3 regions of the Arthrobacter monumenti genome follow, and region 1 is predicted to be linked to each of the others. Evidence: riboswitches for the same ligand, from Rfam matches in the RefSeq annotation. Region 1 holds a riboswitch; each other region holds the start of a gene.
What was found. Region 1 has a riboswitch for S-adenosylmethionine ahead of ACX80B_RS03345 (OsmC family protein). Riboswitches for the same ligand answer to the same signal wherever they lie in the genome.
Positions count from the first base shown of each region.

Region 1 (4,242 bases):
GCGGATAACGGCCCCTCCTACCTGGAGGACGAGGAGCTGAATGTTGTCTCTGGCGGGACCGCCGTCGTCGTCAAGGAAGGACTTGGCGCCCTGCTCGGCATCATGCCGTGGAACTTCCCGTACTATCAGGTGGCGCGGTTCGCCGGGCCCAACCTGATGAACGGCAACACCATTATCCTCAAGCACGCCCCGCAGTGCCCGGAATCGGCGCTCGCCATGGAGCAGATCTTCATCGACGCCGGTGCCCCCGAGGGTGCGTACGTGAACGTCTTTGCCAGCAACGACCAGGCGGCGGACATCATCGCCGACCCGCGCGTGCAGGGCGTCTCGCTCACCGGTTCCGAGCGTGCCGGTGCTGCAGTGGCGGAGGTCGCCGGGCGGAACCTGAAGAAGGTTGTGCTCGAACTCGGCGGGTCCGACCCGTTCCTGGTGCTGGACTCGGCCGACCCGAAGAAGGCGGCGAAGCTGGCGATGATCGGGCGCTTCGGCAACACCGGGCAGGCCTGCAACGCCGCGAAGCGGATCATTGTGGACGAGAAGATCTACGACGAGTTCGCCGAACAGTTCACCAACGCCGTCAGCGGCATCGCCGTCGGGGACCCGTCCGAGGACTCCACCTTCGTCGGTCCGCTGTCGTCCGTGGCAGCCCGTGACGGACTGGCCGCCCAGGTCCAGGACGCCATCGACAAGGGCGCCACAGTCCTGGCTGGCGGTGAGCCCATTGAGCGCGACGGCGCCTGGTACCAGCCGACGATCCTGACCGGTGTCACCAAGGAAATGCGTGCCTACACCGAGGAGCTGTTCGGCCCCGTCGCCGTGCTGTACAAGGTGTCCGGGCCGGAGGAGGCCGTGGAGATGGCCAACAACACCGCCTACGGGCTCAGCGCCTCCGTGCAGACCGCCGATCCGGAGCAGGCCAAGGAAATTGCGTCCCGGCTGGAGACCGGAATGGTCTTCATCAACGAACCGGCCGGCACCGCTGCCGAGCTGCCATTTGGCGGCGTGAAGCGTTCCGGCATTGGCCGCGAGCTCGGCAAGTACGGCATGGATGAGTTCGTGAACAAGAAGATGGTGAAGACGGCGGCGAAAAAGAAGTAGCGCCCCGCCCCGCGAAGTATCGCCCGACCCGCGAAGTATCGCCCGACCCGGGAGGGAGCGCCCGAACCGCGACCTTACCCGCGAGGTAGCGGTCGACCCGTGAAATAGTTCCTCGCAACCCGCTACCTCGGCGGGGGAGGGGCTATTTCGGCGTCAGGGCGGGCTCGGATGCCACCGAACCTAGACCTTGACGACCTCGCTCGTCACCGGCGTCGGGTTGCTGAGCAGGTCCAGCACCGGGCAGTGCGCATCGACGGCCTGGCGCAGTTCATCGTACCGTTCGGCCGATTCCGGGCCGCTGATGTTGATCTTCAACCGGACTTCGCTGAAGCCCGGACGTACGGCGTCGTCCTTGCCGAAGATTCCCCGCACGTCCAGATCCCCCTCGGCTTCGATGTCGACCCCATCCACTGTGATGCCGAGCTGGTGCCCGTACAACCGGTAGACCACAACCTGGCAGGAGATCAACGCGCCCAAGGCAACTTCCACCGGGCTCGCCGCTTCGTCATCGCCGGCCAGTCCCGCCGGCTCATCGACGAGAAATTCGTGTTTCCCTGCGCTGATCCGGGTGGCAACCGATCCCACCGCTTCGCCGCTGGCCGTGTAGGTCAGCTTCGCGTTGGAGGCATCGTCGGAAATCCGGCGGTCCCAGAAGTCACCGGCCTCATTCAGCCGGTCTGCGCGGTAAGTGGTTAGGTCTTGAACTGCGGTCTCAGTCATGAGTCCCTCTCGTGTCGTGGCGCATGCCAGGCACGTCGCCATACTTACGCCTCCCGTTTCATCACCGGGCCGGCGTCGAATCGTCACCTGGGGCACCCCGCTACAGCGAGAGGGTTGCCGCCCGACCAGCCAGGGCTTACGGTCGGGACTCTTGATTCTGTTTCGATTCTGCGCGCTCAACGGCGGCGAATTCAACCGGGCGGAGTAACAAAAGGCAACATGGATAACGACGACGGCGGCCGCGCCAAGTGCCCGGACAAGCCGCGTCGCTCGTCAAATTTCCAGATACGCCCGCCGGGGAAGGAATTTAGGCCGGCCCTAGTGACTTACGCACTGTCCCGCTACCCGCCGTCGTCGTCCCGTCCCTGAACTGCTGCAAATTTGGCGGCTGCACGGTTGGTCCGCCAGATCACAAAGGCGCCGGAAGCAGCCACCATCACGATCCCGACGTACGCCGTGGCGGACAGGCTTTGCCCCATCAGCAACGCACCCACCAGCGCGCCGGTCACAGGGTCAATGCTGAACAGCACGCCAACCGTCGCGGCAGAGGTCAGTTGCGCCGCGAACACATCCATGGAGAAGGTGAAAGCCACTCCGAGCAGTCCGCTCAGCGCCAGCAGTCCCCAGTCGGGCGCATCCACGAGCGGGATCTGCGGGACGGAAAAAGGCAGTAGTACGACGGCGGCGACAGACACCGACAGCGCCAACCCCTTGAGCCCGGAGCTGGCTTCCGATGCCGTGCCGATGCGCGCCGACATGACGGTATAGATGGCGAATGCGGCAGCTGCACCCAGCCCGAACAGGTACCCCAGCGCGTCGAAGTTGGCCGCGGGGCCGGCAATTAGCGCCACTCCCACCAGCGCGACGAGCGCAAACATGCCATCCCGGAGCCGGCGCGCTGCGAGCATCGCCACACTGAAGGCACCGAGGAATTCCAGTGTCACCGCGACGCCGAGCGGCAGCCGGCTCAGCGCCAGGTAGAAGAAGACGTTCATTGCCGCCATCGCTATGCCGAAGACCAGGATGCCACTCCAGTCAGCTTTACCCAGGGCGCGGAGATTGGGCCGGGTAATGGCCAGCAGTACGACGGCGGCTATGACCATCCGCAGCCCGGAGACGGCCATTGTGCTGTAGGAGTCGAACAGCGAAAACGACACCATGGATGAAATCTGGATGCCGAGCGATCCCAGCAGCACCGCGAGAGCGGCGATGAGTCCGGTGGACCGGTGCCCCAAACGGGCACGTACGTCCCCGGCCGTTATCATTCGGCCGCGGCGAGCTGCCCGCAGGCGCCGTCGATCTCCTCACCGCGAGTATCGCGCAGCGTGGTCGGGATGCCGGCGGCGATCAACCGGTCGATGAATTCCTGCGCCACGTCTTTCTCCGAAGCCGTCCAGATTGAACCGGGCGTCGGGTTCAGCGGGATCGGGTTCACGTGCACCCAGCCGCGGCCGCGCTTGTTGAGCTTCTTCGCCAGCAGGTCGGCGCGCCAGGCGTGGTCGTTCATATCCTTGATCAAGGCATACTCGATGGAGACCCTGCGTCCGGTGGTGCGGTAGTAGTTGTACGCGGCGTCGATCGCCTCGTCGACCTTCCAGCGGCTGTTGACCGGGATGAGCTCGTCGCGCAACTCGTCGTCCGGAGCATGCAGGGACAGTGCGAACGTGACGGGCAGTTCCTCGGCGGCCAGCTTGTTGATTGCCGGCACGAGTCCCACCGTGGAGATGGTGATGTTCCGCGCGGACATGCCCAGCCCCAGCGGAGCAGGGTCGACCATCCGGCGTACGGCGGTCAGCACGCGCTTGTAGTTGGCCAGCGGTTCGCCCATTCCCATGAAAACGATATTGGTGACCCGCTCGGCGTCGTGCCCGCCGTCGCGGCGCAGCCCACCAAGATCACCGTCGGCGATGGCACGGTTGGCAGCGACAATCTGGTCCACGATTTCCGCGGACGACATATTCCGCGTCAGCCCAGCCTGACCGGTCGCACAGAACGGGCAGTTCATCCCGCAGCCGCACTGCGACGATACGCACAGGGTGATCCGGCCGGGATAACGCATCAACACGGACTCAACCAGGGCGCCGTCGAACAACCGCCAGAGGAACTTGATCGTGTCGCCGTTGTCGGTGGTGAGTTTCTTGACCTGGGTCAGCAGCGGCGGGAACATTGCCGAGGCCAGCTCGTCCCGGCCCTGCAGCGGCAGGTCAGTCATGTGGGCCGGGTCGGTGGTGTAGTGATTGAAGTAATGCGTCGACAGCTGCTTCGCGCGGAACGCGGGGTAGCCCAGCTCGGCAACCTTTGCCTGGCGTTCGGCCATGGTCATGTCCGCCAAGTGCGCGGAAGGCTGCTTCACCCGCGGCGACTTGAACTGCAATTCGGGACGGCCGTCAGGAGCTACGGCCTGCTCCCAGCCCTCGGCGGCAG
Region 1 is NZ_JBTNCY010000002.1:97,386-101,627, reverse strand. Features, by position in the region: gene ACX80B_RS03350 (NAD-dependent succinate-semialdehyde dehydrogenase) at 1-1,098, shown strand, start outside; gene ACX80B_RS03345 (OsmC family protein) at 1,279-1,818, opposite strand; SAM riboswitch class IV at 1,854-1,975, opposite strand; gene ACX80B_RS03340 (EamA family transporter) at 2,160-3,083, opposite strand; gene rlmN (23S rRNA (adenine(2503)-C(2))-methyltransferase RlmN) at 3,080-4,242, opposite strand, start outside.

Region 2 (4,242 bases), on a different contig from region 1:
CCGGGTCGATCCTGCTCATTGCCATCGGGGCGGGCATCATCGGCATGGGCGGCTACTGCGTCTTCAAAGGTGTCAGCCGGAACTTCCTTAAAGACCTCAAAACCACTGGTCCCCACCACATCGGCAAGGCCACCGTCCCGCTTGGCATCACTGGCTACACGGCCAAGGGAGTCGCGCTTGCCGCCGTCGGCCTGCTGTTCATTGTGGCCACTGTCCAGTCCGATCCGCAGGAAGCAACGGGCCTCGACGGAGCCCTCAAAGCACTGGGTGAGCAGCCGTTCGGGCCATATATTCTCGGCCTTGTCGGGATAGGACTGATCTGCTTCGGAATCTACTCGATTGCCCGCGCCAAGTTCGCCAACATGTAAGACGGCCATTGCTGGTGGTCAGCATGCAGGACGGTGGTGGAACGCGCGCCTGCCAGGAACCGCATCGGGAGCACCAGCGCCCTCGCGCGGTCAGAGCCCCAGCCGCGGCGCCTCTATCGCAGGACAAGTATCCATCACGACGTCGAGACCCGCTTCCGCTGCCCGTGCGGCCGCCGCTTCATCTATGACCCCGAGCTGAAGCCACACCGCCTTCGCGCCGACCTCGATTGCCTGGTCCACCACGGCGCCGACCCGCTGGGAATTGACGAAACAGTCGACGACATCGATCCCGCCGGGAATGTCCGCGAGCTTCTTGTAACCCTGTTCGCCATGGACGTCCTCGCCCTTCAGGTTTACCGGGATGATTTCCATCCCCAGATTCCGCTGCAGGAACTTCGACACCCCAACGGCCGGGCGGGCGGGATTAGTGGAAAGCCCGACGACGGCCCACCGCCCCTCCGTCGTCAGTAACCTCTTGATGGTGTCGCGATCATTGGTGTGAGCCATGACTGTTCCTCCTCATCCGCGGAACCGCTGCCCTGATGCGGCCACGGCGTCGCAATATTACGCGCCGGATTTGTCGCCGGGACGCTTTCTCCAGTTTAGTAATAGTCAACCCGTCCCGGGCCGGACACCTGGACCAACTGGAGTATCCATGAGCGAAGATGTGGCAGCGGCCCAGGAGGCGGCGCCCACCCAGGTAACACCTGCCACCGGCCGTTCAGGCACTTCCGCACCGGCGCTGGCCACTCCCTCACCATCCGCGCCTGCATCCTCAGGTCCCGCGCCGTCCTCTCCCTTTCGCATCGCTCCACCCCACGCGCTGCCCATTTCGTTCAAAGCCGTGGACCGGAACTTCGGCACGGGCGATGCCCGCCGGACGGTGTTGCGGGATATTAATTTGGACGTGCACGCCGGCGAGATCGTAGCGATCCTCGGGCCGCGCGGATGCGGCAAATCCACTCTGCTGCGTGCCACCGGCGGTCTCGACACTGCTGGAACCGGAACTGTTTCCATCGGCGGCACCCCGGTTTCCGCCGTCGACAACCGTTGTGCAGTCGCGTCACATGAGGCGCAGCTGTCACCCGAACATACCCTGCAGGCAAACGTGGCGATGGGGCTGCCGATTGGAACCAGCGCCAAGAACGGCAAGGCCAGGGTCGCAGACCTGCTGAAACTGCTGGGACTCGAACAGTTCGCCAAGCACTGGCCCCGCGATGTGCCGGCCGGGCTGGCCCAGCGTGCCGCCTTGGCACGCGCACTGGCACGGAATCCAGGCGTGCTGCTCCTGGATGAGCCTTTCAGCAAGCTCGATGCAAAGACCCGCGCGAAGATGCAGGACCTGCTGCTGGACATTCACCGCGTAGCCCGCACCACCGTCCTGCTCGTGACCGACGTCGTGGACGAGGCGCTGCACCTGGCGGACCGGATCATCGTGCTCGGAAGCCCAAAGGACGGAAACGGCGGCAAGACGGGCGATGGCGGCACAACGGAAACAGGCAACGACGACGGCGCGAAGCCAACCACGGCGGACGGCGCCGGGTACGGCTCGAGCATTGTCCACATGGTCGATGTTCCCGAGGAGCGGCCACGGAACAGCAACTCGTCCGCCTTCGTCCGGGTCCGCGACTCCCTCCTGAATACCATTGGCATTGGCAATCAGCCCCACTAGCCCCGCTGCTCCAACCGGTCCCGCCTGCCCTGCTGCTTCACGTTTCAGTTTATGACGTCCGGAAGTTGATCCCGGCACCCTCTACCCGTCTAAACTTGAATATTGACCATCCCGAGCGGCCGAGAGACCTGGATCGATGAAGCCGCAGCAACCACCTGGTGCCCCATAGAGGCACAGGACGGTGCTACCGCCAGGACCGATGGAGACGACTATGACTATCGAACTGGACGCCGTACCGGCCCACCCATCCCCCAACGGGGAGCCAGACGAATCCGCCCGCATCGCCTACTGGGAGAACGCCGCCCGGAAACTCGACTGGGACGAACCCTGGCACACCGCGCACACGTTTGAGTCCGCGGCTCCCCTCAGCGGCCTCGACTACGACGCTGCCCTTGCCGCTGAGGGCGAAGACCTTGCCCTCAGCGTGCCGAAGATCGAGTGGTTCTCCGGCGGGAAGCTCAACGTCGCCGCGAACTGCGTGGACCGGCACGTCGCTGCCGGGCGCGGCGGCAAGGTCGCGCTGCACTTCGAAGGCGAGCCCGGCGACCGCCGCTCAGTCACGTACGCCGAACTCCAAAAGGAAGTCTCCAAGGCCGCCAACGCGCTGATCCAACTTGGTATCGGCAAGGGTGACCGGGTTGTCATCTACCTGCCGGTCCTGGTCGAAACCGTCGTCATCACCCTCGCCTGCGCGCGGGTCGGCGCGGTCCACTCGCTGGTGTTCGGCGGCTTTTCCGCCGCGGCGCTCCGCTTCCGTGTCGAGGACACCGGCGCGAAGCTGCTCGTCACCACGGACGGGCAGTTCCGGCGCGGCAAGGCTGTGCCGGTGAAGGAGAATGCCGACGCCGCGGTGGCCGGGGACAACGCCGTCGAACACGTCCTGGTCATCCGGCGCACTTCCAAGGCCGGGACCGCGACCTCCGGAAAGGGCCGCCGCTCCAATCAGGAACTGTCCGTTCCGTGGACGACCGGCAGGGATGTCTGGTGGCACGACGTCGTCGATTCCGCTTCCGACGTCCATGAGCCGGAGGCCTTCGACGCCGAGACTCCGCTGTTCATCATGTACACCTCCGGGACCACGGGCAAGCCCAAGGGCCTGGTGCACACCTCCGGCGGTTACCTCACCCAGGCGGCGGCCAGCCACGAACTGCTGTTCAGCAACCCGGACCCGCAGAAGCGCGATGCAGACGTGCATTGGTGCACCGCGGATCTGGCCTGGGTCACCGCCCACACCTACGAAATCTACGGCCCGCTCGCCAACGGTGTCAGCCAGGTGATCTACGAGGGAACCCCGGACACCCCGCATCCCGGCCGGCATCTGGAGATCATCGAGCGCTACGGCGTCACCAGCTACTACACCGCGCCGACGCTGGTCCGTTCGCTGATGGGCTGGTTCCCGGACGGCGTACCCGAGCACTACAACCTCTCCTCCATCCGCGTGCTCGGCACGGTCGGCGAGGCCATCAACCCCCCGGCCTGGCGCTGGTTCCGTGAGAAGTTCGGCCGCGGCGAAGTGCCGGTGGTCGACACGTGGTGGCAGTCCGAAACCGGCGCCACCATCCTCTCGCCCCGGCCTACCGATTCCGGATTCAAGCCTGGCTGCGCCAACCGCGCCTTGCCTGGAGTCAGCACCAGGATTGTCGACGACGGCGGAGCTGAAGTGCCGACCGGCGAGCAGGGCTTCATCGTCGTGGACAAGACCGGACCGGCCATGGCGCGGACCGTCTGGGGTAATCCGCAGCGCTATCTGGACTCGTACTGGCGCCAGTATGCCCGGCAAGGCTGGTTCCTTGCCGGCGACGGCGCAAAGTACGACGACGACGGCGACATCTGGATCCTCGGACGGGTGGACGATGTGCTGAACGTATCGGGCCACCGGCTCTCCACCATCGAGATCGAGTCCGCCCTGGTCTCGTACCCATCGGTTGTCGAGGCGGGCGTGGCGCCCATCGCGGATCCGAAGACGGGCCAGGCGATTGTTGCGTTCGTCGTGCTTGCAGCCAACGCCTCCACTGATTCCCAGGCTGTGACGAACGAGCTCCGTGCCCACGTTGCCCGGGAGATTGGGCCGATTGCCAAGCCGGCCGCCGTCGTCGTCGTGCCTGATGTCCCCAAGACCCGCTCCGGCAAGATCATGCGCCGGCTGCTCACCCAACTGTACGAAGGCGCCGAACTTGGCGACACGACGTCGCTGCAAAACGA
Region 2 is NZ_JBTNCY010000003.1:363,757-367,998, reverse strand. Features, by position in the region: gene ACX80B_RS06515 (DUF1206 domain-containing protein) at 1-368, shown strand, start outside; gene ACX80B_RS06510 (CoA-binding protein) at 459-875, opposite strand; gene ACX80B_RS06505 (ABC transporter ATP-binding protein) at 1,024-2,040, shown strand; SAM riboswitch class I at 2,144-2,246, shown strand; gene acs (acetate--CoA ligase) at 2,252-4,242, shown strand, end outside.
Region 2: linked by a shared signal. The riboswitch ahead of acs (acetate--CoA ligase) and the one ahead of ACX80B_RS03345 (OsmC family protein) in region 1 are both predicted to bind S-adenosylmethionine.

Region 3 (4,242 bases), on a different contig from region 1:
GCATCTACAAGACCCGGTCCGCAGCCACCGCAGCCTGCCGCGCCCATCACGTTCGCCTGAACGACACCCCGGTGAAAGCCTCGCAGACCGTGGTTCCAGGCGACACCATCCGCATTCGCCAGTCCGGCTTTGAACGCGTCCTCGAGGTCCGGCGCCTGATCGCCAAGCGTGTGGGTGCCGATGCCGCCACCCGTTGCTACACCGACCGCACTCCGAAACGGCCGGCCCTGCCGGCGCTCGGCCTTCCCCAGCGCGACCGAGGTAAGGGACGACCCACCAAGAAGGACCGCCGTGAGCTCGAACGCTTCCGGCGCGGAGACTAACGGACTCCCCCACCGTCCCAGTCCTCCCAAACCACGGTCCCGCAAGCAGGCGCCGCATCTGGCCATTCACGAGCGTCATTCCATGAATCACTCGTCCTCCACAACCTGCCATTCGGGCTTCGCCATCCACATTCGAACATTTTTCTCCCTACTGCGCCGCGCCCCTGGATACGGTGGATACATGTTCGGCAATTCAGCTACAGAGGCAACTGAGACGTCGGTCCGCGCCAATGCGGCCGACGGCGGCTCCCCCTGGGCTGCCCCGATCACCGCCCCGGATTCCATCGCAGTATGGATAGAAGAGCTCAGGCACTTGGAAGTCGCCTCCAAGAAGGAGTGCATTGACAGTATCGGTGCTTTGGAGGACCTCAAAGCAGCGGCCGCAGCAGCGCAGGCCAGATTCGCCGCGGACTTCGACTCCCGTCAGCGACAGGATCAAGCGGCCATGGGCATGCCGAAGAAGGAGCAGGGGAAGGGAATCGCTGGCGAAATCGCACTTGCCCGGCGGGTGTCCCCCCATCAGGGAAACCAGCACCTCGGCTTTTCCAAAGCTCTTGTCAACGAAATGCCCCATACCCTGAAGGCGTTGACCGCCGGTAAGGTTTCGGAATGGCGGGCCACGCTTTTGGTGAAAGAAACCGCCTGCCTGACAGTTGAGGACCGCGCAGAAGTCGACCACCAAATAGCTTCCGACCAGGACTACCTTCAAGGATTGAGCGATCGACGTCTCGCCGCGGAAGCACGCAAGGTTTCATACAAACTCGATCCGCATTCGGTTGTGCGGCGGGCTGCCAAGGCCACTAATGAACGCAGTGTCACGGGCAGGCCCGCGCCTGACGCCATGGCTTATGTGACGGCCTTGCTGCCCGCTTCCCAGGGAGTGGCAGTGCTGGCGGCACTTACGCGGGCAGCCAACGGTCCACGCGCCGAAGGTGATCAACGAGGGCGCGGCCAGTTCATGGCAGACACCTTCGTCGAACGCATCACAGGGCAGTGGCAGGCCGACGCCCCCGCCGTAGACGTACAAGTGGTGATGACAGACCGGACCTTGCTGGCCGGCGATGGCGAACCTGCCTTCCTGCCAGGCTATGGAGTCATTCCGGCCCAAACCGGACGGGACCTCGCACGGCAGGGCACAGCGGCGGCAGAAGCTTGGATCCGCCGCCTCTACACAGCACCGGTCTCCGGCCAACTCATCGGCATGGACTCACGGTCCCGGCTTTTCCCCAAGGGATTGGCACGCTTCATTGCAACACGCGACCAAATCTGCGGAACACCTTGGTGCGATGCACCGATCCGCCACACCGACCATGTGGTTCCTTGGTCCGCCGGAGGCCAAACCAACGAAACCAACGGTCGCGGGCTCTGCGAAGCCTGCAATTACGCCAAGGAAGCACCCGGATGGGCGGTCCAGGCGGCTCCCGACCCACCGGACACCGGTCCGGACAGAGGCAGCCGGTATAGGACCAAAACGTCCACACCAACTGGACACGTCTATTGGTCCACCGCGCCTAGTCTGCCGGGAGCAACTCCGGCCAAGGCATGATGGTGGCATGCCTTCGGAGAGCACAGCACTGAGCAAGACTTCACATCACAACGCCCTGTCGTCGGACGATGCCGGAAGGCTTGCGGCCGCATTGGGCGAATCGCCGGATGCCACCGTTTTTGTGAACGGCACCAGCGTCCGGCTTCCCCAAGCAGCAACGGCGGCCGTTCTCGATCTGCTGAATCGGTTTGCGAACAATGAGGCCATTACGATCAGCACCAGCGAGAAACTACTCAACACCTCGCAGGCGGCGCAGCTTGCCGGCGTCTCCAATACCTACATGCGCAATCTGACTGACGATGGAACTATTGCTGTTGAGTACCGCGGAAGCCACCGACGTATCCGCCCTCATGATGTCCTCGCCTGGCTGGAGGAGCGTGCCGCCATTGAACATCCGCCCAGCCAGGAGGAATGAATTCCCGGAATCTTACGAACTATTTCCCGCTCTTCTTTGACCATTCGCCCTGTCGGGCTTAGCGTTTATTACGCAATCATGAGTTCCAGCCACAGGCCCTGGCCGGCTGGACAGCAACCCTCTCGCCGTAGTGGGGTGCTCCAGGTGATGATTAGGTCAATCGGGAAAACACCCCCGACTGGCAAGTACGGCGTTTCCGCCGCATCGTTCACAGCCGATGAGTGGAATCGCCTCATTGCAGAGGAAGTGTGAGCGTGTCTCTAAATGCCGATCTAAGTCCCGACGCCCTGCGTCGCGCATTCAGCGGATTCCCCTCGGGAGTTGCCGCGCTGTGCTCCAGCGTCGATGGCAAGCCGGAGGGAATCGTTGCCTCCTCGTTTACCGTGGGCGTTTCGCTCGATCCACCATTGGTAATGTTTGCCGTCCAGAAAAAGTCACGGACCTGGCCCGTTCTCCGCGGCAGCCAGCGGATTGGCGTCTCGATCCTCGCCTCCGGGCACGAGGACGTATGCCTGCAGATCGCGTCGAAGTCAGCCGACCGGTTCGCCGGGCTGGATCTCCATACCACCGAGTCCGGCGCCATCCTGTTGCAGAACGCGGCTCTCTGGCTGGAATGTTCCGTCGAACAGGAAATGCCGGCCGGCGACCATGATGTGGTCCTGCTACGGGTCCACGGCACCTCCACCCAGGAGAATTCGCCCGGTCCGCTGGTCTTCCATGCCTCTGCTTTCCATCATCTGAAGCAACCCGCGCTCGTATAGGGCACTCGTCTTCTTCCTGCCCATCGGCCTCCCCCGGGGAAAAGGGCTCCAGTAACTCCAGCAGTCCTGCCTGTTCCAGCCCCGGCCCCTGCTTCCTACCTGCCCTCTGTTCGTTTCACCCTGCCCAATTCACCTGCCGCAACGGCCCCATGAAAGGACCCCACAATGACCACCACCTTGGACACAAACCAACTGAACGACCGATGGGCCGGCACTCCCCGGCCAAAAAACCCGAACGAATGGCTGTACCGCGCCCAGGAAGTCGCGGACATCCTCGCGGTTGACGCCGTCGAACGGGACAGAGCCAACGAGACACCACGGGCCGAAGTTGAGCTGCTCAAAAGTTCGGGCCTCGTCACTCTGCTCGGCCCGGTCGAGCACGGCGGTGGCGGGCAGAACTGGGAAACCGTATATAAGGTCATCAGGATCATCGCCCGGGCCGACGGCTCGATCGGGCAGCTGCTTGGTTACCACTATCTCTGGGCCTGGGCCGCACGCCTGGTCGCAACCGATGCCCAGATTGCCGCCGTCGAAGAGCTCTACACACGGGACAATCTATTCTTTGGCGGAGCCGTCAATCCCCGCGACAGCGACTTGATCATCCACGAGGTGGACGGCCAACTCGCCTTCAACGGCCGCAAGTCCTTTTCGACCGGCGGGCAGGTTGCCGACCTTACCGTCATCGAAGGCGTTCTGGACGGAACCGAAACGCATGTCTTCGCGATCGTCCCGACAGACCAGCCGGGAATCATTTTCGGACAGGACTGGAACAACCTCGGCCAGCGGCTGACGGAATCCGGATCCGTAGAGATCAAGGACGTGCGCATCGACTGGTCGGATGCCGCAGGATTCGTCGACGGCGAATTCCAACCGCTGGTCTACAACACCCTCAACGTGCCGGCCATCCAGCTGGTGTTCGCGAACTTCTATCTGGGCATAGCGGAAGGCGCATTGACGACGGCGGCAGCGTACACCCGCTCGACGAGCCGAGCGTGGCCCTACGGCGGGGACAACAAGGAACGCGCCACCGACGAGTGGTACGTGGCGGAAGGCTACGGCCGGCTGCAGTCCAAGCTGTGGGCCGACGCCGCGCTGATTGACCAGGCAGGACGGGAAATCAGTGCTGTCCTCCATGACGACCGCGAAAACCTGACGCCGGAAGTCCGCGGTGAAATCGCCGTCCGGATTGCGGCGGCG
Region 3 is NZ_JBTNCY010000008.1:74,266-78,507, forward strand. Features, by position in the region: gene ACX80B_RS13305 (RNA-binding S4 domain-containing protein) at 1-323, shown strand, start outside; gene ACX80B_RS13310 (HNH endonuclease) at 505-1,869, shown strand; gene ACX80B_RS13315 (helix-turn-helix domain-containing protein) at 1,877-2,284, shown strand; SAM riboswitch class IV at 2,359-2,478, shown strand; gene ACX80B_RS13320 (flavin reductase family protein) at 2,533-3,045, shown strand; gene ACX80B_RS13325 (acyl-CoA dehydrogenase family protein) at 3,211-4,242, shown strand, end outside.
Region 3: linked by a shared signal. The riboswitch ahead of ACX80B_RS13320 (flavin reductase family protein) and the one ahead of ACX80B_RS03345 (OsmC family protein) in region 1 are both predicted to bind S-adenosylmethionine.